DNA from 2 places in the Alteromonas sp. ABH4_454 genome. Region 1 is predicted to be linked to the other one. Evidence: riboswitches for the same ligand, from Rfam matches in the RefSeq annotation. Region 1 holds a riboswitch; the other holds the start of a gene.

The links. A riboswitch is a leader RNA that binds a small molecule or an ion and turns the genes downstream of it on or off. The one in region 1 is predicted to bind thiamine pyrophosphate.
Region 2: linked by a shared signal. The riboswitch ahead of thiC (phosphomethylpyrimidine synthase ThiC) and the one ahead of ACYX4W_RS08735 (TonB-dependent receptor) in region 1 are both predicted to bind thiamine pyrophosphate.

Annotation. Positions count from the first base shown of each region.
Region 1 covers NZ_CM149972.1:1,995,242-2,010,821, reverse strand. Annotated here, with positions in the region: gene ACYX4W_RS08770 (2OG-Fe(II) oxygenase) at 38-334, opposite strand; gene rimI (ribosomal protein S18-alanine N-acetyltransferase) at 468-968, opposite strand; gene ACYX4W_RS08760 (alanine acetyltransferase) at 978-1,646, opposite strand; tRNA gene ACYX4W_RS08755 (tRNA-Trp) at 2,003-2,079, opposite strand; gene ACYX4W_RS08750 (phosphotransferase) at 2,267-3,127, opposite strand; partial or broken gene pnuC (nicotinamide riboside transporter PnuC) at 3,093-3,738, opposite strand; gene ACYX4W_RS08740 (hypothetical protein) at 3,738-4,001, opposite strand; gene ACYX4W_RS08735 (TonB-dependent receptor) at 4,019-6,109, opposite strand; TPP riboswitch at 6,165-6,268, opposite strand; gene ACYX4W_RS08730 (acyl-CoA thioesterase) at 6,398-6,823, opposite strand; gene ACYX4W_RS08725 (GNAT family N-acetyltransferase) at 6,883-9,159, shown strand; gene ACYX4W_RS08720 (tetratricopeptide repeat protein) at 9,312-10,577, opposite strand; gene ACYX4W_RS08715 (energy transducer TonB) at 10,580-11,191, opposite strand; gene ACYX4W_RS08710 (ExbD/TolR family protein) at 11,193-11,591, opposite strand; gene ACYX4W_RS08705 (MotA/TolQ/ExbB proton channel family protein) at 11,603-12,127, opposite strand; gene ACYX4W_RS08700 (MotA/TolQ/ExbB proton channel family protein) at 12,129-13,487, opposite strand; gene ACYX4W_RS08695 (DUF3450 domain-containing protein) at 13,494-14,255, opposite strand; gene ACYX4W_RS08690 (class I SAM-dependent methyltransferase) at 14,578-15,492, opposite strand.
Region 2 covers NZ_CM149972.1:944,960-960,539, reverse strand. Annotated here, with positions in the region: gene spoT (bifunctional GTP diphosphokinase/guanosine-3',5'-bis pyrophosphate 3'-pyrophosphohydrolase) at 1-490, opposite strand, end outside; gene rpoZ (DNA-directed RNA polymerase subunit omega) at 633-905, opposite strand; gene gmk (guanylate kinase) at 1,074-1,715, opposite strand; gene ACYX4W_RS04215 (alpha/beta hydrolase) at 1,993-2,664, shown strand; gene ACYX4W_RS04210 (GGDEF domain-containing protein) at 2,828-3,889, opposite strand; partial or broken gene hemC (hydroxymethylbilane synthase) at 4,087-5,026, shown strand; gene ACYX4W_RS04200 (uroporphyrinogen-III synthase) at 5,106-5,837, shown strand; gene ACYX4W_RS04195 (uroporphyrinogen-III C-methyltransferase) at 5,838-7,007, shown strand; gene ACYX4W_RS04190 (heme biosynthesis HemY N-terminal domain-containing protein) at 7,004-8,179, shown strand; TPP riboswitch at 8,295-8,406, shown strand; gene thiC (phosphomethylpyrimidine synthase ThiC) at 8,685-10,595, shown strand; gene thiE (thiamine phosphate synthase) at 10,592-12,214, shown strand; gene ACYX4W_RS04175 (HesA/MoeB/ThiF family protein) at 12,207-13,031, shown strand; gene thiS (sulfur carrier protein ThiS) at 13,018-13,227, shown strand; gene ACYX4W_RS04165 (thiazole synthase) at 13,229-13,999, shown strand; gene thiH (2-iminoacetate synthase ThiH) at 13,996-15,129, shown strand; gene ACYX4W_RS04155 (threonine/serine exporter family protein) at 15,341-15,580, shown strand, end outside.

The DNA.
Region 1 (15,580 bases):
GCTATACGGGTCTTTCGCCGCAACGTAAAAATATGATTTACAGGTACAAGGCAATGGAGAGTAGCTTACGCTCTCCATTCTCTATTTTACTGACACTGTGCATGTATTTGTCGGGTCGAAAGAAGTAGATTCGATTGAATAAATTAAAAATCACTTTCTCCGCCCAAAACTGGCCACCCAGCTCAGGCTTTTTTAGCACTACGTTAAATTTAAAATAACGCCCGCTTCCCATAGGGTCGTTATGTTCTAACACACGATGTCCCTCTTTATAGGTAACCACATTTATGGCAAAACGTTTTGACGAAACTATTGCCTTGTTGAGCACTTTGGCCATGCTAATTTCACCTTGGATGGCGAGAACATGGTGCAATTTAAACACGCAGGGCTAAGTGCTGGGAAGCATATGCTGAGTTCGGATAGTGCTTTAATATACATGAAACGCATATGCCTAACGGTGGAGCCGCAGACTAGATTAGGTTTGAGTTCGTCCACTTCATGATTTTAGCGTTTTCTTTTTGTGCGATATTTCCATTGATACCGCTTTTGTCGTTATCGCTGCTTTCTACGGTGTAATAGTTTTTACGAGTTTCGATATGTTCAAAACCTGAACTCTCGTACAGAGAAATAGCCGTGTAGTTACTTTCACGAACTTCCAGCCAGATTTCTCCCATGCCATTTTTCACCGACATTTCAACGACAAAATCAACTAAAGCCCGCCCTACTCCTTTACCTCTAGCGTTTTTATCTACAGCTATATCCATTAGCGTTGCTTCATCAACAACTTCAAGCATAATGGCATAGCCGATTACCTCGTCACCTTCAAAGGCAAACACTCCGTAATAGGGTTTAGTAAAGCAATCCGCAAAGGTGCTTAACTTCCAAGGTGCGACTTGCGAGTGCTGATGGATAACATGTGCACTTTCAATATGCTTATCAAAGCTTTCAGGTGTTACGATGACTAACTTCATAGGTTTAGACTATTGGGGTGCAACGGAAGCGTTGTTTAACGCTTTACCCGCGCTGACGAGCTGTGCCCATAACGCCCGTTTCTGCGTGGCGGTGAGTTTAAGCGGTGTGGCTGGCAATATAATGGCAGTTTCAGTTACTGATAGCGTACGCCCAATCATTATGGTGCTAGCCCAATGTGACGGAATACCTAACTGAACACAGGCTAGCTGCAAGTCTTTAAGCCATTGCTGAGACTTCGCTCTATGCTCAGCACTTAACGGAATACCTTCTGGCGATAAAGGTCCTTTAGCTTCGCTTTGCGCGACTTCTGATTGATTAGCGACATTTTGCTCAGCTGCCTCATTTGATGGCGCGTAACGAGTGGGCGTTTTGGCTGTGACAGCATCTTTAGGCTTAGGTTTGTCTTTTGCACTACTGCCTACATTTGCCCTTAATTGGGCAAGACGTGACTGTTTTTCTTCTTGTGAGATTGGCGTTGATGGCGGCTTATGTTCCTGACCGTTTTGGCTAAAAGATGTTTGCGGCGATGTACTAGCAGCCGCGCCATGCATTGGTGCTGAGGCGTTGTCTTCTTTTAAGCCTTCCTGCTTTTTCATCTTCGCATGGGCGTCTTTAGTGATCCACACTGGGATCCCCATTTCCTGTAATACCGCCTGCTGATATGAAGTAAGAGACATTGCGTAAAAGACCTAAAGTAAATAAACCGTTGTTTGCCCAAGTTTACTAAAGTTGCTGAGCTGAATGAATAACTATCGCATTCTTTTACCTAAAGTGCGCTATGCCGTATGCACACAAAGAATAATAAATACTACCCATCAGCCAGAGAGGCATTGGAATCTTTTACTTTACAAGCATTACGACTTAAAGCATTAGCTAACGCTTAGGCTATTGAGTATTTAAACTCACGTGGCAAAACACTAATAGTAAGCACTATGAATAAAAACTATGAAAAATAGGCTTGTAGAAAAAACGAGATAAGTAGTTTACAAAGAAGTTTGTTTATTTGAACTGAATCGTTCACAAGAAGAAAAAGTGGCAGGGGTGGAGGGACTCGAACCCCCAACCATCGGTTTTGGAGACCGCTGTTCTACCAATTCGAACTACACCCCTAGCGCGCTGTGCATTATACGGATGACATTAAAAAGGTAAAGCCTTTTTATCACTACCATGCACTGCATGCTTAATTAACACGCAATACGCTGTTTTTTCAATCGAATAACGTCAAATATGCCTGTTTAAGCTGACCATTGAACTAGCCTTACGCAAAGGCAAGCCTAAAGCGCTTCACGCTTTGCGTTTAATTACTTTTATTCGCATTGAGCGCAGCAAACCACAGGTCGTTTGTTATATGGACAATGTCAGAATGTAACTCAAACTTACCCAATGCATCGCCTTCGTCGATATTCATAGCTTTTGCGTAGTGAGCAACTAATTCTTCGCTTTCATTCTTGTTAAGTTTATTGATAAGGCAGCAGCTTGCTAAATCGAAGTAACGATTTCCCATTGCGGCATACTCCCAATCAATAACTTTTATCGAGTTGTTGGTACCAAGCAATAGGTGATTAATCAACAAGTCGTTGTGGCACAACACGCAGTCTTCATCGTCTTGCTCACTATTAATTACGTTGTTTTGAAATGCTCGCGCCCTCAAGTAAAGGTCACTGCTCGTGTCAAGCTTTGCAACATCACAATAATGCTGCCATCTCGCAACTAGATTTAGTGGCCTTGCGGTAATAGACAACGAATGAATGCGCACTAGGGTTTCAGCCAACGTTAGTAAAGGGGGTTTAGTTGAAGAAAGCCCTGCGCTTGCTCTATGACTTTCCCACTGTTCTACCCAGATTGTTTCATCATCGCTTAACCAAATTGGTTGCGGCGCTATCCCAACTTCATATAATTGTTGCTGTAAAGCAAACTGATGTCTGCGTTCCACACCACTGAAACCATCATCGCCCAGCCACTTAACGGCTAAATCAATGGGGACATATTCAAGCTTTTGATGAACGGTTATTTGACGGTTGCTTTCACTTAAACTTGATAGGCTATTTGCTGGGTCTTGAACGCGATAAACACGGTTTACCGCGCCAGCAGGATGTACCGAAACATTTGCACTGTCGCTGAGATTAAGCGCCTTTTGCAGCGTGGCTAGGATATCCAACCTGTTCACCTTGTTTCTTATATTGAATAAGCCATTGATAGTATCCAAATACAGCAAAGCCTACGTAACCTAGGAACAGGCAGGCAGACAATGCATAGCCCACTTGCAGGTATAAATATGCCGAAGCTAAATTTATGAAAAACCAGTAAACCCAATTTTGCAGTATCTTATGGGCCACCATAAATGTGGTAACCACACTCAATAAGTTGATACTCGCATCTAATAGTAGGTACTCACTATTGAACTGTGAGCTTGCCACTTCAGACAGAGCCCAAGCGAGCAGTAACATACTCGGCACAATGAGCAAATGAACCCACAGCGGCCAATGAAGTACTGGCTTTACCTCGCCATCTTCCGCCCCTTTAGACCACTGATAATAACCGTATCCCGCCATTACCATGTAAAAGAAATTAAGCGCAGACTGAAATGGCAACGTCACCTGCCAAAATAACCAGGTGTAAATTGCGGTACTTACAAAGGCGCACAGCCAACACCAAGCTGTTCTGTTTCGCAGCTAACAACACATAGGCAACAGCGAGGACAACCGCTACCCACTCTAGCAGTGAAGTAGCGGCAATTTGAGAAGTGAACTCAGAAAAGAAGTTAGCCATTAAGATGACTTTCTAGATTGCATGGCATCAAAATTTAAAAACTTAGCAACGAAAATAGCCTGCCCCACTTCTTCGTGAGTTCTCTGCATTTCATCGCCGAGTACTTTCATAACAACACCATAGTCACCTGTAACCTGCGTGCTGGTAGAACATGTTGTCACCGTGATATCGCTATAGCTATTTAACCTATCGATAAAATCTTGAATAGGTGGAATATATTCGTTAACCAAAGGGTACAACGACAGTTCAACCATAACTTGCATGTCTGTTTCCTTTTATTTTAAAACGCGTATTTAACAGTGATACCAAACTGGCGGCTGTTACCTATTTGGTAATATGGTTCATTAAACGCATACTCATCGCGAGGGTCATTGCTGAAACCACCAAACCCTCGAGTGTAATACTCGCGGTCAAATGCATTTTGAACCCACAGTGAGGTCTGCCAATCACCGTGCAACACAACAATTTCAGAATTAACCAGTGTTGTGCTTGGCGCGGTTACATCATGGCCGTCAGAAAAACGGTATTCGCTTTTATAGTCTATATCTACGCGCCATAGCATGGTGTCTGTAAGTGCGTACTCACTGTAAATGTTTGCGGTCCACTTTGGTGACTGAGCCTGTCTTTGCTCAGATACTTCAGTACCGTCTGCTAGTGTATATCCTTCAAATGTAGCGCTTAGGTAACCAACGCTTGCATCTAACTGCCATGCATCGCTTGCAAACCAACTCAGTTCTAGCTCGGCCCCTTTGTTTGTACCCAAATCAGCATTATCGATAATATCTACAAAACCTGCCGTGCCGTCATCGCGAGTGATAACGTCAAAATCACTTACCTGCGTATCTGTTCTATCCATGTAGAAAATTGCAGCGCGAGCAACAAGAGCAGGCGTAAGCAGCGGGCCTTTTACACCCACTTCATAGTTCCAGTTGTATTCTTCATCAAAGAAACGTTGATTATCGTTTACTCGGCTGTCGGGATTAAAGCCTGCGCCTTTAAAACCGCGTGAAATGCTGCCGTAGTAGAAGTGATCACCCTGCGTATACTGAAGCGCTACTTTTCCGCCAACCATGGTGGTGTCAAACGCGCGTGTAAGTTGGTTGTTATCAGCGTAATCGAAGTCATAGTTTTCTACTCTCATTCCGGCTACAAGCACTAAGTTGTCCTTCAAACGGCTTTCCGTCTGAGCATAGATAGCAGTAGTCGTTGGGGTATATTCACTGGCAAAGTCACTATCAAGGTATGTGTACTGACGCAGTAATTTTTCTTCTGTGTTTTTATAAAATACGCCTACCGTCCAATCTGTCATTCCATCGAAAAGCGCAGCACTGTCTGATGACACAAAACGCAACTCACCGGTTTGGGTTTCGACATCTCGGTAGTACGCATCAAAAGACGTATAACCCCAAGGGTGAAAATCAGTGAATGTCCAGTCTTCATCGTAGCCATAAGCAATATTATGAGAAGCATGAGTGGCAATAAGTATGAAGTCGCCCGCGGCTGTACTGGTTGTTGAACGTGCGCTTACTGCATGCGTTTGGTGTTCGTCAAAGCCTGGCTCATCAGACAGTGTTTTGTTATCGTTATCGAGCGAAAATGCATCGTAGCCGTTGTCAATATCATACCAGCGGTAGGTAAGTGCAAGCGTGGTTCGTTCGTCTACGCTGCCTTCAACGGCAAAGCGCAATGCGCTCTCATCGATATTGTTAGTGTCGCTTCTATCTAGAAAGGTGTTTTCTACAAAGCCATCGCTACGGTTATGCACAAGTGCAACGCGATATCCCCAATCGGAATTGATATCGTCGCCCGTTGCCCCTTCAATACGGTAGCTCTCTTTGTTACCAATACGGGCTTCTACGTAGTCTGGCGCGTCGCTACCTACGTTATTACTAGAAAGCTTAACCGCACCAGCGAGTGCGCCTGTGCCGTAAAGCGTAGCCTGAGGTCCGCGATAGACTTCTAGTTGCTTTGTATCAAAAATGATACCTGCTGCAGCAAGGCCTGAAAAATCAAATTCATCGACAATAAAGCTTACGGAAGGGTTGATTGGTTCAGCGAACTGGCTACGCTCACCAATACCTCGAATTTGCACAAAGCGACCACGAGAAGCACCCGCTGCAAAATTAACGTTTGGAATACTGTTTAACACACTGTCGATGTGACTTGGCTGCCTGCTGCGAAGACGCTCTTGATCTAAAATCGTCGCGCTAGCACTTAGCTGGTCAAGTGTAGTTTGTCGAAAGTCACCAGATACGACGACTCGTTCAATATCAGAAGGCGTGTTTTTTGACGTGTTGTTTGCTGCAGATTCTTGCGCAAAGGCAGCAACAGAACTTGCTAGCAATGATAGTGTGAAAAGTGTTTTATACATGGGATCTCTTGTTCTTATTTAAGAAAAAAGATCCGGGTCTAACGGCAGGTGATAAGGCTATGCTGTGAACCATCCCTACGCCGGTATTATCCGGATCAGGTGTAAGGGTTCCCACGTGTGTGGATCTCAGACCGTAAACGGACACCCCTTGGTATAGTGTTGGGCTACGCAAATAGCAACCTCAACGTATGCGACGGAGTCTACCAGTTAGATACACGCCGTCAAGCAGATAAGACATCAAGCTAAGGTTATAATTTTTATATGATATAAGGTATTGAAAGCCCGAGGCTATTCAGTGTCAATATTCATATTAAGACGACGTACTTCATCGTCAGTCTGTGCTTTTAACCCTTCTAGCGTTTTGCCGTGAGCCGTTGGTTGGCGAGTATCTGGGTCAACCTTTACGAATACAATGTCATCTGCAAAGCAGATAGTTTTCTTAGTGGCCTTGTTGCGCACTAGACAACTTACGGTAATAGATGACCGGCCTACGGCTTTGGTTTCCAGACCAAACTCTACAATATCACCTTGCATCGCTGGTGATTCAAAACTAATTTCGCCAATATGCTTAGTCACTAAACAATTGGTCTCTAACTGACAGATTGCCCAAATGGCAGCCTCTTCGTCTATCCATTCTAACGCGCGGCCACCGAATAAAGAATTGGCGTAATTAAGATCATTTGGCATAACTAAACGTCGAGAAAGAAAGCGCATTCGAATTCCTCACAATAAATCGCTACTATAGCGTTAGATTATACCGAAAAAACTGATTCATGGCGCTAAATCAATTACGCGAATGGCTTCTTGCCCCCTATAGTAAAAAAAGCTGCGACAATGGCTGCGAAAACAGCTCACTCTTATCAGACGTAACTTACCCACTTCACCGAAGAATGCTGGTAATTTCTGGTCATGATACGCTCTGTGAAGCCGCACTATCCATTATTCAAACTTTAGCTGATGACACTTCCACTTTGAGCGTAGCGACCTTTACTAGTGCAGAGCTAAAAGGAAAGAGACGGAAAAAAGTGCTTGGCAGCGAGTACGATATTGCGACATTGGATTGTAGGGATTCTTTTAAGCCTGGTGATGCAATGGCAGTGGCAGGCATAGTAAAACACCACGGGTGTTTAATACTTATCTGTCCTGAGTTGAAACATTGGAGCAGCAATGCTTCAGTTTCTTTTCTTTCAGAAGGCTTTACACTCGCCCATAGCCGATACCTGGCACGCTTTATTGACTGCCTGCATGCCGAAACTGGAATAGCAATACTTACTGAATCCACAGCTAGACTACCGGATTTAGCAACCTATCGAGTAGAGAAGCTTTCCTTAGATAATGCCTATAGAGGTTCGCTATTTCGTTCCAAAGAACAAGAAAGCGCATACGGCCGTTTGTACCAGTCTTACTCGTTAAATAAGTTGAACGCCTTGATCACTGCTCCGAGGGGGAGAGGTAAATCTTCTTTGTTAGGTATATTTATTGACAGCTTAGTGAGGAAGGGTAAAAACGTGTTACTTACCAGCGAGCAGCGTGAAAACGTTGCTAACGTAATGTCTCATCTTCACCACTTTGATGACAGCAAGAAAACAGGCAGTCCGTTTTATCAACCCGACTATGTGAATCAAGAGCACCAAGCGGTTGAAAACGGAAGAAGGTTCCTAGGCTCTGTAAAATGGGTACCGCCTGACAGCGAACTGCTATACAACAAAAACCATACAGCGTATGACCTTGTTGTGGTTGATGAAGCCGCCTCAATGCCCCTGCCAGTCGTAAACCGAATAATAGCAGCAAACCCTCAGTGGATTTTTAGCACCACGCTGCAAGGCTATGAGGGTTCAGGAAACGGGTTTATTCATAAACTCCTTCCTAACTTGCCTAACGACAGCATTCATTTAACCCTGTCGACCCCCCTGCGATGGTTTGAGAACGATCCTGTTGAAGCATTCTTTGACAGCGCATGTTTATTTGAGGGCAGCTCTGCCGACGATAACATCACAGGTATTGAGTCAGAAGACAGCCTTGAATTAATAGAGAGATGCAAATTCTGTATAAGTTCTTTTGAAAACTTAAACGAAAGCACGCTTCAGCAAATTATGTCCCTGCTTGCACTGGCGCACTACCAAACCACGCCAGACGATTTTATGCGTTTACTGGATAGTCCTGACGTAATGGTTGCCACACTGAAGTTGGGCACACTTGTGTTAGCAGCCGCGATTATAAATATTGAAGGTGGGACTAGATTAACCCATGTATCAACCGGTATTGCTTCGGGACAGCGCCGTCCTAAAGGCCATTTAGCCGCGCAAAGGCTTACCCTGCTTTCTAGTACTCCTAAAGCTGCCACGTATAATTATTGGAGAATTAACCGTATTGCTGTACATCCGAAACTTCAGGGGAGAGGCTTAGGTAGTTATGTAGTTAATAAAGTCGTTAACGCAGCCCGTGAACAGTCCATAGATGCAACTTGCACGTCCTACGGGACCACATTGAAGCTAGATAACTTTTGGACTCAAAATGGTTTTGACATAGTTGATTATGGCCGAAAGCCTAACAAGGCCAGTGGTGAGACGAGCGCGTTAGCTGTGCTGCCCCTTTCCCCTAAAACAACTGAACTTGTAGCTAACCTTATGTCATTAAAAGCAAGTTTTGACGCCGCCAATGTGCATGAACTTTCCAAAACCGTGACCGAAATCTATATAGCAAAGCTGAGTCATTTTATTCAGGGTACAAGAACGTTAGAAGATGTTTGGCCAATTTTGCATAAGTTGTCGAAAGAAGCGCAATCTGACGCTCTGTTTAAAGCGCAAAGTAATGCCCGAGATTGCCGCAATATGCCTAGAATAACTGGGGATACGCAGGAAAAGTTAGACCTACTGATAGAGGTGGTAAATGCAAAAAGCTACCTAACAACCCTATTCAGCAATTCGTTCATAGATATAAAGCGAATCGAGGGTGTTTTTATAAATAATGGCATTAACGTAAATGGGTTGAAAGAAGCTACCTCATTAATAAGAACTGAGTTGCGCCCTGCTTTTGAACATTTAAAGTAAAAACACTAGGCCTAACTATTAGTTTTTACAGGCGTGTTTTTTACTATCCTGTAGCCTTTTACCTTAACTCTCGTCTTACTTATCTTTTAAACACTACAAATTACTAGGCAAAAAAAAGCCTCCCGAGGGAGGCTTTTGGCTAAATCCGAATATTAGATATTAATACCGCGGTTTTTAGCTTTTTCCTTGATGTAAGGTTCCCACGCTGCCGCGTTACGGCGTAGCGAGCGATCTTTCTTAGCTTCTTGTACATGCTTGTATGCAGATCTAAAGTTGCCCGCGTAGAAATTCGCTTCCATAAGTGTGAAGTGAATCTTCTCAGGGTTTTCAGCGCCACGCTCTAGAGCATTCTCTAGTGCTTTGATAGCGCCTTTATAGTCTTCTGCTACAAGTAAAAGCGTACCTTGTTTACGATAATGCTCAGGGTCTGAACTCTTAGCCGCAGCTTGTGCATACAAGTTTGCCGCTGTTTTAAAGTTTTTAGCCTGATGATATGCATTAGCAATGTTTGCAATCATATCAGCATCGTTCTTCAACAAGCCTTCTTTCATGTGCTTTTCAAGAAGCTTAGCAGCCTTATAAGGCATACCGTTACTTTGATAAAGCTGAGCAAGCGTTTTGATTTCTGAATCTTTTTCTAGATAACCCTGCATGTATGCAAGTTCTAGCGTTGAAAGACCCTTTTTGTAGTCTTCAACCAAGATATAGAAAAAGCCAAGACGCGACCACCAAGTCTTTTCCTGAGGGAAAGTACTAACAAGATCTTCCGCTACAGAAACCGTTTCAGGGTACATCTTACGCTCGTAGTAAGAAGTTAGCTTAAGAACATAAGGGTTCTTGTTTGGCTCTTCATACAAAGCAATTGCCTTGTCTGCTGGCTCAATCATTTTAGCTAACTGCTTAGACTCAAAATAAGCTTGCGCTAGGCGAGTGTACACATCAGCATCTTCCTTACAGGTAAATTCCATCCACTTGTTATACCATTTGATGGCATCAGTGTACTTCTCTTCCTGCATGCTCAAATCACCTATCAGTTTAAGTGTTTGAGAGTGCTCTGTGTCGTTAAGTACTTTTGGCTCAACAGAGTCGACCAAATAGTTTAACGCCTTAACGCCCTGACCTTCTTGTGAAGCCAATAAGTTACCGATGAAACGTTTAACGTAAGCTTTATCAAAATCGTCTGAAGGGTCGATTTCATAAAGTACATTTAACGCTTCGGTAAGCTGGTCTTCATTATAGAATTCAAAAGCTTTTTGAACTTTCTTACCGGTACGCTCACCTACTAGCGTTGTTTTGCCCTTTTCATATCCAGGGCAAACAACAGGTGCCGACTGCGCTAGAGCAGCGGGTGCTGAAAGCACCGCACCTGCGCCTAGCACTAAAGCAACGGCTGACATTTTGAATGTACGTTTCATCATGATCATTGCTCCAGTTTAAAGTCTAGCTGTACGAACATGCCTGTCTGTCTAACTGGCTTGCCATCAACGATCTTAGGCTTGTATTTCCACTTACGTAGAGCACGACGTGCTTCACGGTCGAATACGCGCTTAGGTTCAGCTTCGATAACTTCGATATCTTCAACACCACCAACTTCGTTGATAGTGAAAGACAGTCTTACCCAACCTTCACGGCCATCACGGGCTGCATCAGGTGGATATTTCGGGTCGATACGAACGATAGGTGTAGCTTCACCGTCACGTTGCATTGCACCAACACCACCGATGTTTACACCAACACCACCTGTGTCGATAGCTGGAATAGCTAAGCTAAAGCCATCTGCATCAGGTTCCGCTGTTTCCGGCTCTACTTGCTCCATTTTAGGAGGCTGTGGAGGCGGAGGCGGTGGTGGTGGTGGAACACGAGTACGCGTTTGCGTCTGGTCGTCTGGTTCCTGCATTACAATATCGATAACCGGTGCAGGCGGAACTTCGTCTGCTGGTCTAGATGAGTTTTCAATCAACTTAGCCATTAGAACGAAAAGGGCAAATGCAACACCAGCACCTAAAAGTATAGATACAATTATACGTAACATCTTATCCCCTTGCCGCTACCGAGACTCGGTTAACGCCAGCGGCTTTAACCTGATCCATAATCTCAACTACTAAACCATGCTTTGCTTTAACGTCAGCTTGAATGATTACGTAGTCAGTTGGCTGCTCGGTAAGCAGTCTTTCAATATTCGCTCTTACGCTGTCCGGCGCTACTTCACGCTTATCTAGCCATACATTTCCGTCTTCAGTTACGGCGATGAAAATGTTTGCATTTTTGTGAAGAATCGCCTGGCTCGCATCTGGCTTGTTGACTTCGATCCCTGCTTCTTTAACGAAAACAGTGGTAACGATAAAGAAGATCAGCATGATAAACACGATATCCAACATGGGCGTCATGTCGATCTGTGCATCTTCTTCCTCGGTTCTGACTTTTCGAGCCATAATCTCTCTCTCTAATGATGTGGCAGGCTATCAACTAGCCCTTCTCTTGCCAGCTTCACTTTCGCTTCAAGACGCGAACTGATGAACAGTCCAGATAGCGCGGCTACCATTCCCGCCATTGTCGGGATAGTCGCCATAGAGATACCAGCCGCCATTAGACGTGCGTTGCTGGTGCCCTGTGTTGCCATTGTCTCGAAAACACTGATCATACCGGTTACTGTTCCAAGTAGACCGATTAGTGGACACATTGCAATAATGGTTCTGATAATCAGCATTCTAGCGTTTAGATCGTCTGACGCTTGAGAAATCCACGCGTCACGGATTCTATGCGCATACCATGATGTGGTATCTGCTCGGGCATCCCAATTCGCGATGATGTTTTTCTTCACCTTTGGGAAGACCGAGGTTAAATACCAGTAACGCTCAATCATTAAAACCCACATGAGAAAGAGCGCGGCAGCAACGAAGTAAAGTACGTCACCGCCGGTAGCGATAAAGTCCCTGACCGATTCGAATAATCCAATCAGGTAATTCATATTACGCTTTCTCCGACTCTGAGTGAGCAGCTACGATACCCGCAGTTTGCTCATCAAGAATGTGGATGATTGACTTGCTACGAGAAGCTACGATGCTGTGAGTAAGGATTAGAGGCAGAGCCGCGATAATACCTTGAGCAGTAGTTACAAGAGCCATTGAGATACTTCCTGCCATCATACGTGGGTCACCAGTACCGAATAGTGTGATAGTTTGGAACGTCTCGATCATACCTAGTACTGTACCTAGTAGACCTAGTAGAGGAGCAATCGCTGCGAAAATCTTGATTACGTTGATGCCGCTTTCAATTTTAGGAAGCTCGCGAAGAATCGCTTCATCAAGTTTAAGTTCAAGGTTTTCTGCATCAGCAGTTTTGTTCTCTTGGTAAACTTTAAGAATACGACCTAGAGGGTTACCTTCAGATGGGCTGTTCACGTTTTTAAGCTGTGAACGCATTTTACCACCAGTGATGGTAAGCGTGATCATCTTATAAAGACCAATTAGTAGACCAACAGCTAGCATTAGCGTAATTGTGTAACCTACTGGACCACCCGCGTGATAACGCTCAGACATTGTCGCTTTTTGCTTCAATAGACCAAGGATACCGCCTTGAGAAGGGTCAGCGTAGAAAGGTGTGAAACCTGAAGTCGCGTCGATTAGATCTTCAGCAGACGCTACGAAATGACCGTCTGGTTGACGACCTAGAGGCTGAACAACTTCAGACTCGGCGTCGTATGCTAAGTAACCATCTTCACCAACAAGGTTGAAAGTACCGATACGAACAACTTCTTGCTGTGAAGAACCGCCGTCTAGGTTAACTACTTCAGTAGTAAACTTAACAACTTCACCACCTTCAGTCATTTCTTTTTGAAGTGCGAACCATAGGTCTTCTAGTTCTTTAATGTTAGGAAGACCTTTAGAGTCTTCTGACATTTCCGCTAGGAACTGGCTGCGGCCAGGGAACTGTGCACTAACGATTGATGTAGAGATACGACCGTAAGCTTCAGAAGATGCTTGACGTACCACACCAAACATTTCGCCAAGTGTACCAGTAGCTTGGTCAAGCTCAGCGGCTTTTTCGTTTAGTGCTACTTCGTTGTCTGAGAATTGCTTCTGTAGACGATCGCCACGGTCTTGCTCAGCTTTAAGGTTTGCTTGAGCTTTGCGTAGAAGCGCTTGCTTATCAGCACGTGCTGATTGGAACTCAGCTTCACGCTTTTTGTCTAGACGAGCTTCAGAAACACGGTTCTGTTGAACCTGGTCTAAAAGATCTTTCAGGCTCTTTGCTTCCTGAGCTTGCGCTCCGGTTGCCGCAACTGCAACTGTCGCAGCGGCTAAAAGAGATTTGAATACTGGTTTCATTAACAATTACTCCGCTGCGCTAATTGGTAGTTTAACAAGAGCCGCAGGAATGGTGCCGTTAGCCATTTTTACTGCGTCAATAGTTGAAGAAAGGTACTCATCACCTAGCTTCTCCCAAGTGCGGCTTTCATTGTTCCAAACCCATGCGTGCGTTTGGTCAAGAGAAAGAGCTAGTAAAGCTGTACGACCTAGGTTAAAGAAGTCAACAGTTACTTCAGTACCCGCATCATCGATAGTACCTTGGTAAGAATTGATCTTAGTGCCGTACTCAACTTCTACTAGGTAAGCTTCTAGTACCTGACGGAACTGCTCAGAAACAGTAACGTTAGAGTTAGCCATTAGGTCACGAAGACGCTCAACGCGCTGCAGACGCTCTTCCAAACGAATTGGACGGTCTAGCTTGATGAACTGCTCTAAGCTGTCAATCATACGGAACATAAGAGGAACGATGCCCTGCTTAGTTTGTTCGATGCTGTCGATTTGACGCTGTAGAGAGTCGATTCCACGCTGCTGGTCTGCAACAAGGCTAGCGATGTAATCGTTGTAGATTTTAAGGTTTTCTGTCTCATCTACTGTTTGACGATACTCAACAAGTAGTTCTTGAGACTGTTCAAACAACGTGTTGATTTTTTCTTGAGATTTCGCTGCAGCCGCGTGGATTTTCGCTTCTTCTTTATGAAGATCTTCAAGCGTATCTGCAGAGACTGCACTACCTGTTAGTGCGAAAGCACCCATAACAGTAGAAGCAATAAGAGTTCTCTTGCTCATTTTGGACATAGTTCCCAACCAAATTTCTTATTTGAATCCTCGCCGATAAGGAAAATATTCGGGCAAGGGGCGTATAAAACTTTCACAATTTTGTTTCAGGAATGTAGCTCTGACATTAATAGTCAGTACTACGAACGTGTTATATTCACATGGATTGCTCGGTAGAGTCAAGCTAGCAAAGTACTTGCAGCCGAGAAGTGGAGATTAATTGTTCACTCAGCGTCCAATTAATCACCTTTTATGCAATCTGTTTGTTAATAAATTAACCTGAAGGACATAATACACATTAACATGCACAGCTAGCGGTTAAAAATACAACAAGTTACTGTCTTTTTATAGCACTAATAACTGTGCCTATTAAACCTCTTTTATCGGATATGTCTGAAACACTTATATCAACAAAATCGTTACACATTAATTTACTTTTGAGTAACGTAATTTCTTCGGAATCGCTCGCAGCGTCGATTAAATCCGATAATCTTACACCATGAGATGCTAATTCTTTATCGTACTCGACAAAAATCTTCTCTTTTTGTGCAATTGAAACTTTCGGATTTAAAACCGTCTTTAAAAGCTTCGGGAAATTTGTATCGTACAATGCTTGTTTATATTCACTGACGAGTTTTCCCACTTTTTCATTTAACTCCAACCGAATAGCTTCTTTATCCTCACTTGGCTTAGAAGATTCGTTTAACGCAGCCACTAATCGCTTTAGTGCCTCTAAAGGGCTACCCTTTTCTTGAAGTGTTTGTATAACTTTAAGAATTTGAAAATTTGGCGCAACAATAGCACTTTCTTTTCGGTGAACCACTACTCTTAATTTCCCACCCGGCCGTAATACCCGACTTACCTCATTTAATGTAAGATCCAAATTGCTGTATTCGATACCAAACTGGGAAACGACAGCTGTCACTTCATTATCTGAAAATGGGAGCGACTCAATATTTTGTTCTTGCAGGAAGGTGACATTAGGGTGTTTAAGACTATCGCCTATTTTTAAGGTCGCGTAGTCAACACCTACATAGTTGGATTCGCGGAAATTACCTATATTTACGGCAAGATCGATAAGCGCGCCATTGCCTGTTGCAAGGTCTACGACTCTACCACCTTGAACGTTTGTCTCATCAAAAAACCTCAGCCATTGTTCAGCAAGCTCGCCTTCATAATTTCGACTTGTTGAATCGGCAAACGAGTTAACGTGACCTTGCTGCCAGTATTCACTCCAATAACTACTCATGAGAAGTACTCTTTAATCATATTAAAGACAGGATAAAGCTAATTTTCTTCCACCAAAATAAAAAAAGGCCGATTGCTCGGCCTTTTTT
Region 2 (15,580 bases), 1.1 Mb from region 1:
CTAGCGTTTCGCGTGCGATACGACGGCGCTTATCTGGGCGAAGCGAGCCCAGCGTGCGCATATTGTGAGTACGGTCGGCAAGCTTGATAAGAATAACCCTGATGTCTTGCACCATGGCCATCATCATTTTGCGGAAGTTTTCCGCCTGCGCTTCTTGCTTGGTACTAAAGGCAAGTTTATCAAGCTTACTAACGCCTTCTACCAATTCTGCAACGGTATCACCAAACGCTTCAGCTAAATCTTCTTTGCTGTAATGGGTATCTTCAATAACGTCGTGAAGAAGTGCCGCCATGATCGTTTCGTGATCAAGGTGCATGTCGGCAAGAATACCCGCAACCGCAACAGGGTGAGTAATGTACGGGTCGCCGCTTGAACGCATTTGCCCATCGTGAGCATCTTGAGCTAGCACAAAAGAATTCTGAACCAGCTGAACGCGCTCTGCTGGCAAGTACTCTACAACTTTCTGCTTTAAACCTTCAAACAAATACACAGTGGAGCGTGACCCTTATCTAACGTTACAACCCTAAGAATACGTTTAATTGTGCAATAAGCCAATACACCAAAAGCAAAGCGCCAGTGCTTTTTTCAAAGCACTGGCGCCAAAATACCGATAAAACCGTTAAAAAGAGGTCTTATTGATCAGATAAAATATTTGCTACTGATGCAAATTCAGCGTGTTCTTGCTGCTCTTGTGCTTGAAGTTCTGCTTGTTCAAGGGTTGCAGCAGTTACAAAACCTTCTTCAATTTCACGAAGTGCTGTAACAGTTGGCTTGTCGTTTTGAACGTCAACCATAGGATCTTTGCCTTCAGTGGCAATTTGACGTGCACGGCGTGCAGCAACAAGCACTAGGTCAAAGCGGTTACCAATTTTATCTACGGCATCTTCTACAGTTACGCGAGCCATGTATTTCTCCGAAAATTAGGTTGAGCAAGTTATTCAAAAAACGGCCGCGTAGTATACACAGATACGTAGCGCGATCCTAGCATTTTGTTTGAAATTGAAGCAGTCAGATCGTGCAAATTTAGCAGCGATCGCCTGATGTTAAACAAAACACCCATAATATTATTAAGCTTACGCGCTACCGAGCAATTCGTCCAATAGCACTTGATGACGCATCTGCTGTTTTACTGTACGTAAACGCTGCGCTGTCACAATGGCTTCTAAATCGCTTAGTGCAGTCGCAAAATCATCGTTGATGATCACGCTATCAAACTCACTAAAGTGAGACATCTCTGCTACTGCTTGTGCCATACGCCCCGCAATGACTTCTTCACTGTCTTGACCGCGGTTGTTTAAGCGCTGTTCTAATACATCAAGTGACGGTGGAAGAATGAAAATGCCGCATGTGTCTGGCATAAGCTTTTTGACTTGGCGAGCACCCTGCCAATCAATATCTAAAAACACATCAATACCGCGATGCAATGTTTGCTCAATAGTCACACGGGATGTACCGTAATAATTGCCAAACACTTCTGCGTACTCAAAAAATACACCCTGTTCGATAAGTGCTTCAAACTGTTTCCGGCTTACAAAATGGTAATGCACACCGTCGACTTCACCCGGCCGCGGTTGACGTGTGGTATGAGACACAGACACCTGCATAGGCGTGGCTGCATTGCCTTCATACTTTTCCATTAGTGCCTTGATAAGGCTTGATTTTCCTGCTCCTGAAGGAGCAGCAAGAATAAATAAATTACCGAGTAGTGAAGCCATAGGATATTAAAATTCTATCAAAATGTGGTGATTTCAAGTGGCAATGATAGCATATGAAGCCATTGCGCCGTAACTGCGATTATCTGGTTTATTCATTGATGGTACATACTCTTTAGTCGCAGACCGGTGTTAGCAAAATAAATAACAATAATAATTTTCCAAGAATTATGGGGTCAGAGTCGTGACTCTGACCCCACCATTCTTGGGAAGACAGAGATTGCCCGTGAGAAAGGATAACCATTGGTGATAAAGCAACAACAAAACTAGGAAATAAAGAATGACTCAGCAACTTCTGCCGTGCGTAGAGATAAACCCATCCACTACGCCTGATGCCTGCGTTATCTGGCTACACGGTTTAGGCGATTCCGGCCACGGGTTTGCGCCTATCGTGCCTGAACTTAAACTTCCCGAATCAATGGCGGTCAAATTTCTCTTTCCCCATGCACCTGAGCGCCCCGTTACCATTAACGGTGGGATGCGTATGCGTGCATGGTACGACATCAAATCATTAGACTTTGAAAGTCGTGCCGATTTAGAAGGCGTGAAAGAGTCTGCTGCACAAGTAGAAGCACTTATTGAAGCACAAATTGAAAGTGGTATACCCAGTGAACGCATAGTGCTTGCTGGATTTTCTCAAGGCGGTGTTATTGCGCTTCACTTAGCGCCTAGATATGCCCGTAAGTTTGCTGGCGTTATCGCGCTATCAACCTACATGTGTGAGCCATCGCTACTTGCGAGTGAGGCAACAGACACCAACCGTGAAACGCCTATTATGATGGCCCATGGTGACCAGGACGAAGTGGTACCGGTATTTATGGGCAACGCGGCATTTAAAACGATAAATGAGAGCGGTTTTAACGCTACTTGGCAGACGTATACAATGCAGCATAATGTCTGCATGCAAGAACTAAACGATATCAGCGCTTGGCTTCAGAAGGTTTTAAACTAACTTTTACGATGCCTTACTCAACAATGCCATACCCAGTGTGATAGCTAGCTACAGGGCTAATTATCACACTGCGTCAAGCGACTTTTCGGCGATTACCATTAGATTTACTCGTCTCCGCTATACTTGGCATTAAGACAAGAAGCAGAAACTCTCAAACATAGCGCTATTCAGCAACACGGTTTCTGCCCCCATTTTTTGCTTTATATAGGTTGTCGTCAGCCTGTTTTAAACTAGCGTGCAGTTTGTCATCGGTAAGTGCGGTAGCCACGCCAAAACTGGCGGTAATCTTGTGATTGATATCCGCTTCTATAAATGGACTTTCTTCAACCAGTTTTCTCATTTTTTCCGCAAGTTTTACGCCTTGGCTCAACGGCGCCAAAGGAAAGAGGACTAAAAACTCTTCACCACCGGTGCGCGCAATAACATCAGATGCTCTAACGGCGCTTTTGATAATGCTAGTAAAGTGAATTAGTACCTCATCACCAATATCATGCCCATAGGAGTCGTTTATTTTTTTGAAGTGGTCTATATCGACAACCACTGCGGTAAGGGGGAAATAGGCACCAGGGTCTTTCATGGCACGTTCAAAAAAGACAGTTTCTAAAAATCGTCTATTCGGTAACTTGGTGAGTGGATCAGTATTTGCCTGTTTCATCCGCTCTAAGTTTTCACGCAGCATTTCTTTTCGACTTTTGTGCCAAAAATTTTCGCCAATAAAAGCAACGCAAATAAAACAGAATGTAGCGATCAAGAACCGTGAAACATGCTCATCAGGGTATGTAGCAACAATAGTGTCTTGGTTGTAGAGCATATAAATCGACAGCACCATGGTGACAGCAACATAGACCATGGCAGGCTTGAATCGCACCACTATTATTTGTACGAAAAGCAAAGGAAAAATGAAGTACAGTCCAGTGTTATTCAGCCCGCCGGTATAAATCAAGGCATTGATGGTAAAAAGAACAATAAGCCCTGCAAAATAATAGAACACATCACTTTTGGGGAAAATATGTGAAAGCGCAACGTTAAGGTAAATAACGGTTGCGGATGTAGCTAATACACTAACCAACAATGGGTTATTGGTACCAAAATTGAGCCACGCCATAAATGCGATTATGGTGCCACCAACATAGGAAATAAAATACAACGTCAGTTTGCGTCTTTTTACTTCAGCTTCGTCTTGTTGTGCGTTTCTTAGTAATTGACCAATTGGCGTGTTGTCCATCTAACAACTCTACTCCCCGAATTTATAAGCAGACACTTCATCCAACTACAGCATAGACGTATATGTGCACAAAAACCAAATAGAAAACTGCGCCTAATTTCAAACATTAACCCAGAAAATGCGTATACTACGAAGTATCTCGTATAACGTTGTGTTACAGCGTTTAAGTTTCTTTTTTTACAGAGTTTGGAATAGCCATGAGTCACCTCAACACTACCCGCACCGTTCGAATTGCTACTAGAAAAAGCGCGCTAGCGCTTTGGCAAGCAGAGTATGTGAAGGCAAAATTAATGGAGCATTATCCATCAATGACCGTTGAGTCTTGTGCCTATGAGTACGCAGGGCGATAAAATTTTAGATACGCCATTAGCGAAAATTGGCGGTAAAGGACTGTTCATTAAAGAACTTGAAATAGCCATGTTGGAAGGCCGTGCTGATATCGCGGTTCACTCAATGAAAGACGTCCCAGTAGAGTTTCCTGAAGGTTTTGGTTTACACGCTATTTGTGAACGCGAAAACCCGTTTGATGCCTTTGTTTCTAATGACCACGATAGCCTAGATGCGTTGCCACAAGGTGCAGTTGTCGGCACATCTAGCCTTCGCAGACAGTGCCAAATTCGCAAATATCGTCCGGATCTCATCATTAAAGATTTACGCGGTAATGTGAACACGCGATTAGCAAAGCTAGATGCGGGTGAATACGACGCCATTATCCTAGCTTCCGCTGGCCTTATTCGCCTTGAAATGGAATCTCGTATTCGTATGCCGTTGCCTGCCGACATTTCGCTGCCGGCTGTAGGCCAAGGTGCTGTAGGTATTGAATGCCGTAACGACGACGAAGAGCTAATTAACTTGCTACAAGCACTGAATCATACCGACACCAACACCCGTGTTACCGCAGAGCGCGCCATGAATGAGAGATTGGAAGGCGGCTGCCAAGTCCCTATTGGTAGTTTTGCTACCCTAGATGGCGACGTACTAACCTTAACGGGTATGGTTGGAAAACCAGATGGCTCTGAACTGCTGTTTGCGTCTGCTACTGCGTCACGCGAAAAAGCCGCAGACATAGGTGTTGAAGTAGCGGAAGCGCTTTTAGAGCAAGGTGCTGGGGAAATTCTTAAAGCACTTTATAACTAAGTTATATTTGGTAGAAGCGCGCATTTCTATAGGCACATAGGAATGCGCAGCAGACTTAAAAGGATGAGAGTTAAATAAAATGCTTCTGTTCACGCGCCCACTGCCAAAATTAAAAGCGAGTGCTTCGGCTTTCGAACAAGCGGGCATTAATGCGGTTGGGATCGCCACTTCTGACATTATTAACATCTCTTCTGAACAAAAAGCCGCGGCAGAGTATTTAGCCCTAAATACAGTAAACGCAATTATTGTTACCAGCGTATACGCTGTGAATAGTGTTATTTCGGGGCTGCGTGACACAACCCCCCCACTCCCTTTGATTATTGCCGTTGGCGATGCCACTGCGCGCAAACTGCAGGCTGGCCTTGAAACGTTTTCTTCGGCGAATGTTGTTACTCCAAAGGTCCATACATCCGAAGGTATACTGGCAATGCATCAGCTTAATGAGGCAAACTGTAAGCATGTCGTTATTATTAAAGGTGAAGGTGGACGAGAAGCCATAGCAAAAGGATTAGACGAAAAAGGTATTTTAGTGAATAGCTTTTGCGTTTATAAAAGGGAGCAACTTACACGCCCAATTTACACAAAACATTGGAAAATGGGCGAAGTTAGCGGCATTATCGCTACAAGCGAAGCAATGGCACTGCAACTGATAGAACAATTTGGTAACGCTTTGTTAGCCTTTAAATGGTTAACAGTGAGTGACCGAGTCGCGCAAACCCTTAACAGTAAAGGTGTTAAAGAGGTAGCGGTATGTCAGCGAGCCACCGATCAGGCACTCATCGCCTGGGTAAAGGATAACTGGGAGTATTGAATGGCCAACAATAATGAAAATAGCCCACAAAAAGAGGAACTCGTAAAAGTGGAAGCTGAAAAAGAAGTAATTGAGTCTTCTGCCACGCAGAGTGAATCGACTGAATCTGGCGCTAAGAAGAAATCATCAGGCAACGGCCTATTGTGGTTCGTTGTAATCATTTTGTTCTTAGCCGTAATAGGCATGGCTGGCGCAGGCTACTGGTATTACATGCAGCAGCAATCGGCTAGCGCAGACTCCGCAAACGCACAGCAAAGCAACACAGCAAAGTTAAACAGTATTGAGCGCGAGCGTAGCGACATTTTAGCGACGCTAGAAGACGTGTCGCGAACGAATAAAGCCTTACAAGATACGGTCGATGAACTTAAATCTGAGAACGAGAAACTTAGCTTACAGGCCGAGTCTACCCTTCAACAGCTTAATAATATGGAAGGTCGCCGCCCAGCCGACTGGCTAATTGCGGAAGCTGACTATTTAGTTCGTATGGCTGGTAGAAAGCTTTGGCTGGAAAACGATGTTCGCACAGCAATTTTGCTATTGGTTAATGCAGATAAGCGCTTAAAGTCTTTGGCTGACCCGTCGGTACTACCCGTTCGCGCTAACCTAGCTGAAGATATTCAAACCCTTCAACAGCTAAACCCGGTGTCGCAAAGCTCAGTGGCGCTTGCGCTTACCGGCATGATTGCACAAATTGATAAGCTTCCCCTTGATACTTTTGAGAAGCCTGAAGACGCTAACGCAGAAGACACCACCTTGTCAGAGTCGGCTGACGATTGGCAGGAAAATTTAGCAAAAGTATGGCGCTCATTGGTAAATGATTTTCTTACTATTAAAACTATTGAAGGCCCGGTTGAGCCAGTACTTTCATTAGAAGCGCAGTTCTTGGCAAAAGAGCAGCTTCGTCTGCAGCTTATGCACGCACAAACCGCCGCACTTCAAGGCGATGCTGGCCTTTACAGCCAATCACTTCAATATGCACAAACGCTGCTTACGGAAAAATACGATACTGAAAAAAGCCAGGTAACCGGCTTTGTGGATGCACTTCAAAACCTAATGGCTACCGATGTATCGCGTCCAATTCCAACAGAGCTAGCGTCACAAAAACCGTTAGAACGTCTACTGGATAGCCGCGTTAAGCAGGTGTTTGGACAAGGAGCAAGTGCACTATGAAATGGTTAGCTATTGCCCTTGCGGTATTAGCCGCATTCGTTGTTGCGCTTATTGTTGGTCCAATGATACTTGGCGACAAAGGTTACGTGCTTATTTCTCTAGGAAGTACAGCTATTGAAATGACCGTGATCAGCTTCTGTATTTTGGTTATTGGTGCCGTTATTGCCTGGTATGTGCTATCCCGTTTTGTTCTGTGGGCATTAAGCTTAATTACAGGCTCACATAAATGGTTCGGCACCTTAGGTGAACGCAAACGCAAGCGCGCGTTTTACGATGGCTTGCACGCCATGGCCGCAGGTGATTTTGATTCGGCACAAAAAGCGTTAGGCAAAACCACCAATGGTGATTTTGAAGGCGTAAACTATTTAGCCTCAGCGCAAATTGCCTTTGCCAACGACGACCTAGCCAAAGCTCGTTACTTTCTGGTTCAAGCCACCGACTTTCCGAAAGCGAAAGTAGCTGCAACGGTAATGCATGCACGCATTGATGTAGCTGAAGAAAAGTTTGAGGCTGCACTCGAAAAGCTTAACGAACTAGACGAGCAAGATCGTGACAACAAGCAGGTTGTGCAGTTGAAAGCGCAAATTCTTGCCAAGCTAGGTAAGTGGCAGGTGCTTCAAGAGAATTTATCGGGCTGGCGTAAAGCCTTGCCTAAAGCTGACTACACCGCGTGGAGCCAGCGTATTGCCAAAGGTAAGTTTGCAGAAATTGCCAGTAAACAAGGTGCCGTTGAGCTTAAATCATACTGGGACACGCTGCCTCGTAAATTACGTCACGACGACGCTTATCGCGCCGCTTACATTCAACAGCTTCTTGACCAAGGTATGCATGCCGACGCTCAAAATTTGTTAGTTGAATGGCAAAAACGTGGGTCGAACAGCGCGCTATTCCCACTGTTCACGCAGCTTAATATTCCTGATGCATCGCCATCATTACGTTTACTTGAAAGCTGGATAAAGCAAGACGAAGAAAACGTTGAGCTTTATTCCACGCTGGGCCAAGTGGCATTCAACTCGGGCGACGATGTGTTAGCTGAAAAAGCATTGCTTAAAGCCACTAAAATGCAGTCGCGCAAAGAAGACTTATTGCTGCTATCTGCCATTAGTGAGCGCAAGCATGACACAGCCACCGCCCTTCAGCTTTACAAAGAAGGACAGCAACTAGCTAGCTAAATGAATATTCGTTTAGCTTTCTGGTAGTACTTGTATTCCTACTAAAGTTGAAGATATAGTAAAAAGGAATTCTCAATTAGGGCTGTTTCAACAACAAACAGCCCTAATTGACACAAACAACTTGTCGGAGTGCTTCACTGTTAACCCAGTAAGCTGAGACCGCGTAAGTGGGATCCGTAGAACCTGATCAGGCTAGTACCTGCGAAGGGAACAAGAAAATACAATGTGCACGATGTTAAGCAACAGTTTGGCATTGTGAAGCGAAATTGTTTTGCTGTTTGTTGATGTACAGGCAAACCCATTACGGTGTTGCTAGTTACTCAAGGTAAACTGCTCAAGTTTATCATCAAGTGAATATCAACGGTGTAAAGTGCTGAAATCACCAGTACCTTCACCAACAATCTCGCTAAAGTAACGGGCTTATCCCCTTCAAACACTTACACACTGTATTCTCCTTCACTCCTGACAAGCATTTTTAGAACCTAAATTTACAAGGTAAAATGCTATGTCGAACAGACGCGAACAACGCCAACAAGCTCAACAATTCATAAATGAACTAGCCGGCGAAGCTTACCCCAATTCCACACGCCACTACGAGTGTGGTAGCCGCAACGATATCCGCGTGGCCATGCGCCTTATCCACCAGCACGATAGCCTAATCGGTGGCACCGAAGAAAACCCTATCTTAGAGCCGAACCCACCTATTCCAGTGTATGACACCTCAGGGCCCTACGGCGACCCGCAAGAAAACATAGATGTACATAAAGGTTTAAGCCTGCTTCGCCAGAAGTGGATTGAAGAGCGCAGCGATACATTCGAGCTAGAAGGCGTTTCATCAAGCTTTGCAAAAGAGCGTGAAAACGACATTTTTACCGAAGATTTCCGCTTTATTCGCAGCCGCAAACCACTAAAAGCAAAAGCAGGAAAAAACGTCACTCAGCTTCACTACGCAAGACAGGGCATTATTACCCCTGAAATGGAATACATTGCCATTCGTGAAAACATGGGCCGTCAAGCCATTAAAGATGCGGAGCTAACGCAGCAGCACAAAGGCGAGCATTTTGGCGCGAATTTGCCCGATACCATCACGCCTGAATTTGTTCGCCAAGAAGTAGCCGCAGGCCGCGCCATCATTCCCTGTAACATTAACCACCCCGAACTAGAGCCAATGATTATCGGCCGCAACTTCTTGGTGAAAATCAACGCCAACATTGGTAACTCAGCAGTCACCTCGTCTATCGAAGAAGAAGTAGAAAAGCTGGTGTGGTCAACGCGCTGGGGTGCCGATACCATCATGGACTTATCTACCGGCAGAAATATTCACGAAACCCGCGAGTGGCTGCTGCGAAATAGCCCGGTACCTCTTGGCACCGTACCTATCTACCAAGCGCTGGAAAAAGTAAACGGTGTTGCTGAAGACTTAACCTGGGAGATGTTTAAAGACACACTAATTGAGCAGGCCGAGCAAGGGGTAGACTACTTCACCATTCACGCTGGCGTATTGCTAGAGTACGTGCACCTTACCGCAAAGCGAGTTACTGGCATTGTATCCCGCGGCGGTTCAATCATGGCGAAGTGGTGCTTAAGCCACCACCAGCAAAGCTTTTTGTATGAACATTTCCACGATATCTGCGAAATTTGCGCGAAATACGATGTAGCGCTGTCGCTAGGTGATGGCTTGCGCCCTGGTAGCGTGGCTGACGCTAACGATGATGCGCAGTTCTCTGAATTACATACCCTTGGTGAGCTGACCAAAATAGCATGGGAATACGATGTTCAGGTAATGATTGAAGGCCCTGGTCATGTGCCAATGCATATGATTAAAGCGAACATGGAAGAGCAGCTTAAGCACTGTCACGAAGCGCCGTTTTATACCCTTGGCCCGCTTACCACAGACATTGCACCTGGCTACGATCACTTCACCTCAGGTATTGGTGCCGCCATGATTGGTTGGTACGGCTGCGCAATGCTGTGCTACGTAACGCCTAAAGAGCATTTGGGTTTACCTAACAAAGAAGACGTTAAACAGGGGCTTATCACGTACAAAATAGCGGCTCACGCTGCCGACTTGGCGAAGGGCCACCCCGGCGCGCAAATACGCGACAATGCTATGTCGAAAGCGCGCTTCGAGTTTAGATGGGAAGACCAGTTTAACCTGGCATTAGACCCTCACACTGCCCGTGCCTATCACGATGAAACCTTGCCGCAGGCTTCTGGTAAAGTTGCGCACTTTTGCTCTATGTGCGGCCCAAAATTCTGCAGTATGAAAATTTCTCAGGAAGTACGTGACGTCGCTAAACAAGCAGAAACCCAAGCGCTTGAGAAACAAAAAGGCATGAAAGATATGGCTGATGCGTTTAATCAATCGGGCGCTGAGCTTTATCACACTGCAGATAGCAAGGTAGAGCTGCCATGACAAACAGCCACCTAACCACTCCCATACTAGAGCCACCTAGCGCAAGGCTGCCGGTGGTATGGTGTATAGGCGGCGTTGATTCAAGCGGTGGCGCGGGTATAACCCGCGACGCCATCACGCTTGCCGATTTAAGCGTTCATGCCTGTGTGCTCACCACACAACTTACTGTGCAATCAAACCAGCATCTGCTTAGTACAGAAAGCATGAGTGCATCTGCGTTAAACCAGCAGTGGCAAGTGCTTTACGAAGATACGCCGCCACGCGCTATTAAAATTGGCGCTATCGCAAACGATGAGCAAGCGCTTTTACTTTGCGCACGTATTCAGTCGTTAATAAAGCCTCGCCCGTTTGTGATATGGGACCCTGTGCAGTCTTCTTCATCTGGCGGCATGTTAAGCGATTTAAGCGAAAGCGTTGTTGACGAGTTGCTGAACACAGTAGATTTGGTTGCCCCAAATATCGACGAGCTCGCTTGGCTGGCTAATTTGCCGGTAAACGACGATACCAGCCTAGCGTCAGCAATAAACCGGCTTATTGGAAAAGGGGCGAAGAGTGTTTACGTCAAAGGCGGCCACGCCGAATGGCAGACTCAGGTATATGACACCTTTGTTTGTGCCTCGCACACCCTTCACTTTAGTCAGCCGATAATCAATAACGGTAAACTTCGGGGCACTGGCTGCATGTTAGCAAGTGCCATTGCAGCTTTTATTGTTAACGACTATTGCATTGAAGATGCGCTCACCCTAGCTAATGCTTATGTGTGTGAAGTAAGGCGAAAGACCCTTTGCGAGTCTGATACGGACAGCACTAAGGCTCATAATAATGGGGCTAATTTGCCCTCGTACTTCCCGCGAACTAACGGTTTCCCCGCCCACGCCGTAAGTTTTCCAAAGGTAAATTTTCACCAAGGTAGCGCTGTTTTTCACAATAAAGATTTGTGCCTAGAGAATTTGTCGAACAGCGACCTCCCCTCAGAAAGTGTGCTAGGTAATGTAGCCCGTTTCCCTACACTCACTCATACGAACCTAGACATATACCCCGTAGTAGATAGCGTTCAGTGGATAGCGAGGCTTTGGCCAACGGGCGTAAAAATCATTCAACTGAGGGTAAAGAAAGGCTCACAACAAGACATTCGCCAACAGATAAAAGAGGCCATTGAGTTAGTGGAACACACCAACTGTCAGTTATTTATTAACGACTATTGGGAGCTAGCTATAGAGCTTGGGGCTTACGGTGTGCATTTGGGCCAAGAAGATCTTGATACTGCAGATTTAAACGCTATTCGAAGCGCCGGGCTAAGACTGGGCATTTCAACTCATGGATTCGCTGAGATTCAGCGGGTTCGCGCTTTAAACCCGTCTTACATCGCCCTTGGTCATATATTTCCAACCAATACCAAAGACATGCCCTCTAAACCCCAAGGTGTAGAGCGCTTGGCAAAATATGTGAAGCTGTGTGAAGGCATACCCACCGTCGCCATTGGCGGTATTAACTTATCGCGCATTAGAGACGTGGCTAAAACCGGTGTTGACGGTATTGCCGTGGTTAGTGCCATTACTCATGCGGAGCATCCGCTTAAAGCCTACCAAGCATTGGTTCAGGAGGCAGGTTTTGCTTAGTCAATCAGCACATCGTACCGCTACAGTCTCAGTCAATAACGCTAATGGCTTCGCTAGCGCCCAGATTGAACATCAAGACATACAGCGTTACAGCAGGCAGCTCTTACTCGACTGTATTGATAATGACGGCCAGCTTAATTTAGCAAACGCACACGCTGTGGTTGTGGGGCTGGGCGGACTAGGAAGCTTAACCGCCCGCTATCTAGCTGGCGCTGGTGTTGGCAATATCACATTGATAGATGGAGACACTGTCGATATCAGTAACTTGCAGCGCCAGGTTAGCTACAACGAAATGCACCTAGGCGAACTTAAAGCCAAATCTCTATATAACGAGCTTCGAAAAGTTAATTCTCACTTAAACATACAGTTTAAAAGCAAGTTTGTTGATAGTAATAACTTACCAACTTTAATTTCATCAGCCACTTGTGTATTGGATTGCACCGACAACATTAGGGTAAGGCGCCAGATTAATGCTGCGACCTACTGCGCCTCTATTCCGCTTTTTATCGCAGCCGCCAGCGGCCTTACATGGCAAGCACTGAACTTGCCACAAAACTCTACTTCCTTTGGTTGTTACGAGTGCCTTGTGGACAAGGTTTCCGTACGTGAAGACTGCGTAAGTAAAGGCGTACTTGGCCCTGTTGTTGGTATGGCTGCTTGTCATCAGGCAACCCAGGCTTTGTTGTTTTTAGCAAAAGGATTCGATTCTGACATCAAGTGGGGCCACTACCTAACTGGGAATGCAGGCCTTGGTTCGCTTCAAAGCTTTGCGTTACCCCCCTCTTCTACTTGCGAGGTGTGCAATGACACAAATTAAAGTGAACGTAAACAATCAACCTATGAACGTGATTTCGCCCATTTCACTTAGCGAGTTAATCGCCCTGAAACAACTGAATGACGACGGTACCGCCATTGCTAGAAATGCCGCCATAGTGAGTAAAAAAGAATGGTCGATCACTTATCTTAAAGACAACGACACCGTTGATATCTTCACCCTAGTTGCAGGAGGCTAATATGCTAACGCTTGCAAACCACACCTTTTCATCACGTCTTTTAACCGGTACAGGAAAGTTCAGCAACGCCGCCACTATGAAAGACGCGGTGGCCGCTGCACAAAGTAACATTGTTACCCTGGCAATGAAGCGCGTGGCAAGTAATAGCGCGCAAGACGAAACGCTAACGGCCCTTCGAGAGTTAGGGGTTACCCTGCTGCCTAATACATCGGGGGCTAAAAATGCCCAAGAAGCGATATTTGCCGCAGAACTTTCTTATGAAGCACTAGGTAGCCCATGGATAAAGTTGGAAATTCACCCCGACCAGCGCTACCTGCTGCCCGACCCAATCGAAACTCTTCAGGCCGCCGAGGCTTTGGTAAAGAAAGGGTTTAACGTGCTGCCTTACTGTGGCGCAGACCCCGTTTTGTGTAAACGCCTAGAAGAAGCAGGCTGCGCCGCTGTTATGCCGTTAGGCGCCCCTATAGGCAGTAATCAAGGCTTACAAACTAAGCCTTTTTTGCAAATTATTGTTGAGCAATCGTCTATTCCAGTCATTGTCGATGCGGGTATTGGCAAGCCCAGTGAAGCCATGGCGGCTATGGAAATGGGCGTTGACGCAGTATTAGTAAATACGGCTATTGCAACCGCCCAAAACCCTGTTGCCATGGCAGAGGCCTTTGCAAGCGCTGTAGAAACAGGCCGAAAAGCGTTTGAAGCAGGGCTTGGTGCAACATCTGATTTGGCGCAGGCCTCTAGCCCACTTACTGCCTTTTTGGAGCCAACACTATGAAGGTAGCACAGGCATTAATGCAGCAAGATTTGTCGCATTTTGCTTTATCGATAAACAGTAAAACCGCGAGCGATGTAGAGCGAGCGTTAAACGCAAATACACTTTCGTTAGACGACTTTATGGCGCTGATCTCACCTGCCGGCTCACATTATCTGGAAGCCATGGCAAGTCGCGCGCAGGCGCTAACCCGTCATCGCTTTGGCAATACCATGCAGCTATTCGTGCCTTTGTACCTGTCGAACCTGTGTGCCAACGAATGTACCTATTGCGGCTTTACCATGAGCAACAAAATAAAGCGCAAGACCCTATCTATAAGTGAAGTGCTTACCGAGATTGAAGCTATTAAAGATATGGGCTTTTCTCAGGTATTGCTGGTAACTGGCGAACATGAAACCAAAGTGGGCATAGACTATTTTGAGCAAACCCTCAGCGCCATTCGCGACAAGGTAAGCTACCTTATGATGGAGGTGCAGCCGCTAAAAAGGGAGCAATACGAAACACTGAAACACCAAGGGTTAGATGCTGTTTTGGTATATCAAGAAACCTATTCGCCCCAGCAATACGCCAGCTATCATACCCGAGGTAAGAAACAGGACTTTTTATGGAGACTGGAAGCCAGCGACCGCATAGGGCAGGCCGGTATCGATAAAATAGGCATAGGTGCGTTACTTGGTTTAGGTGACTGGAGAGTTGATAGTGCCATGACCGCCCTTCACGGCAAATTAATACAGCAGCACTATTGGCAAAGCCGTGTATCTATTGCTTTTCCGCGCCTCAGAAGCTGTGAAGGTAATAGCAGTGGCGGCAACGCTCTTACCAATAACAAACTACCTAACGAAAGAGATCTGCTGCAGCTGATATGTGCTCATCGCTTGTTTAACCCGCAAGCGGAATTATCTCTGTCTACCCGCGAGTCGGCGGTATTCAGAGACGGCGTAATGCCGCTTGGGATAACATCAATGAGTGCTGCATCTCAAACTCAGCCAGGCGGTTACAGCGAACCTTCACAGGCTTTAAATCAGTTTGATATTGATGATAGCCGCTCGGTGCCAGAAGTGGTAAACGCAATTGCTAGGAAAGGACTAGAGCCTGTTTGGAAGGATTGGATGCCCTTTGAAGCACGAGCATAAATGTTTCCGTTGAAGCGGCAGTTAAACGCTTCTTTATCACGCATTAAAAGATTAGTTTTTTTAGGGCAAAACAAATAAAAAATTTGTTTTGCTTTCATGTAAAACCCTCCGTAGAATCCGCCCAAATTTTAGCCAGGCACGTTACCTGTGTGTCTGGCTTTTTCGTCTTATTTATCCCATATTACATTTATCAGAAGTTAAGGAATTGGCGTTGGATACTTTTGAATTTATTCAAATTCGAAAATTTATTGTGAAGCTTGGAAAAATGCTTCACAAATACGGTACGCCTGCATTTCGGCTAGAGGCCTACCTTGGCGACGTGGCTGAGTATTTAGGTGTACATGCTTCTTTTATCTCTACTCCAACCTCGCTTACTTTTGTTATCTGGAGTGACCGTCACGAAGATGAGTACAACCACTCGGCGCGATTGCAGCCAGGCGATTTGGACATG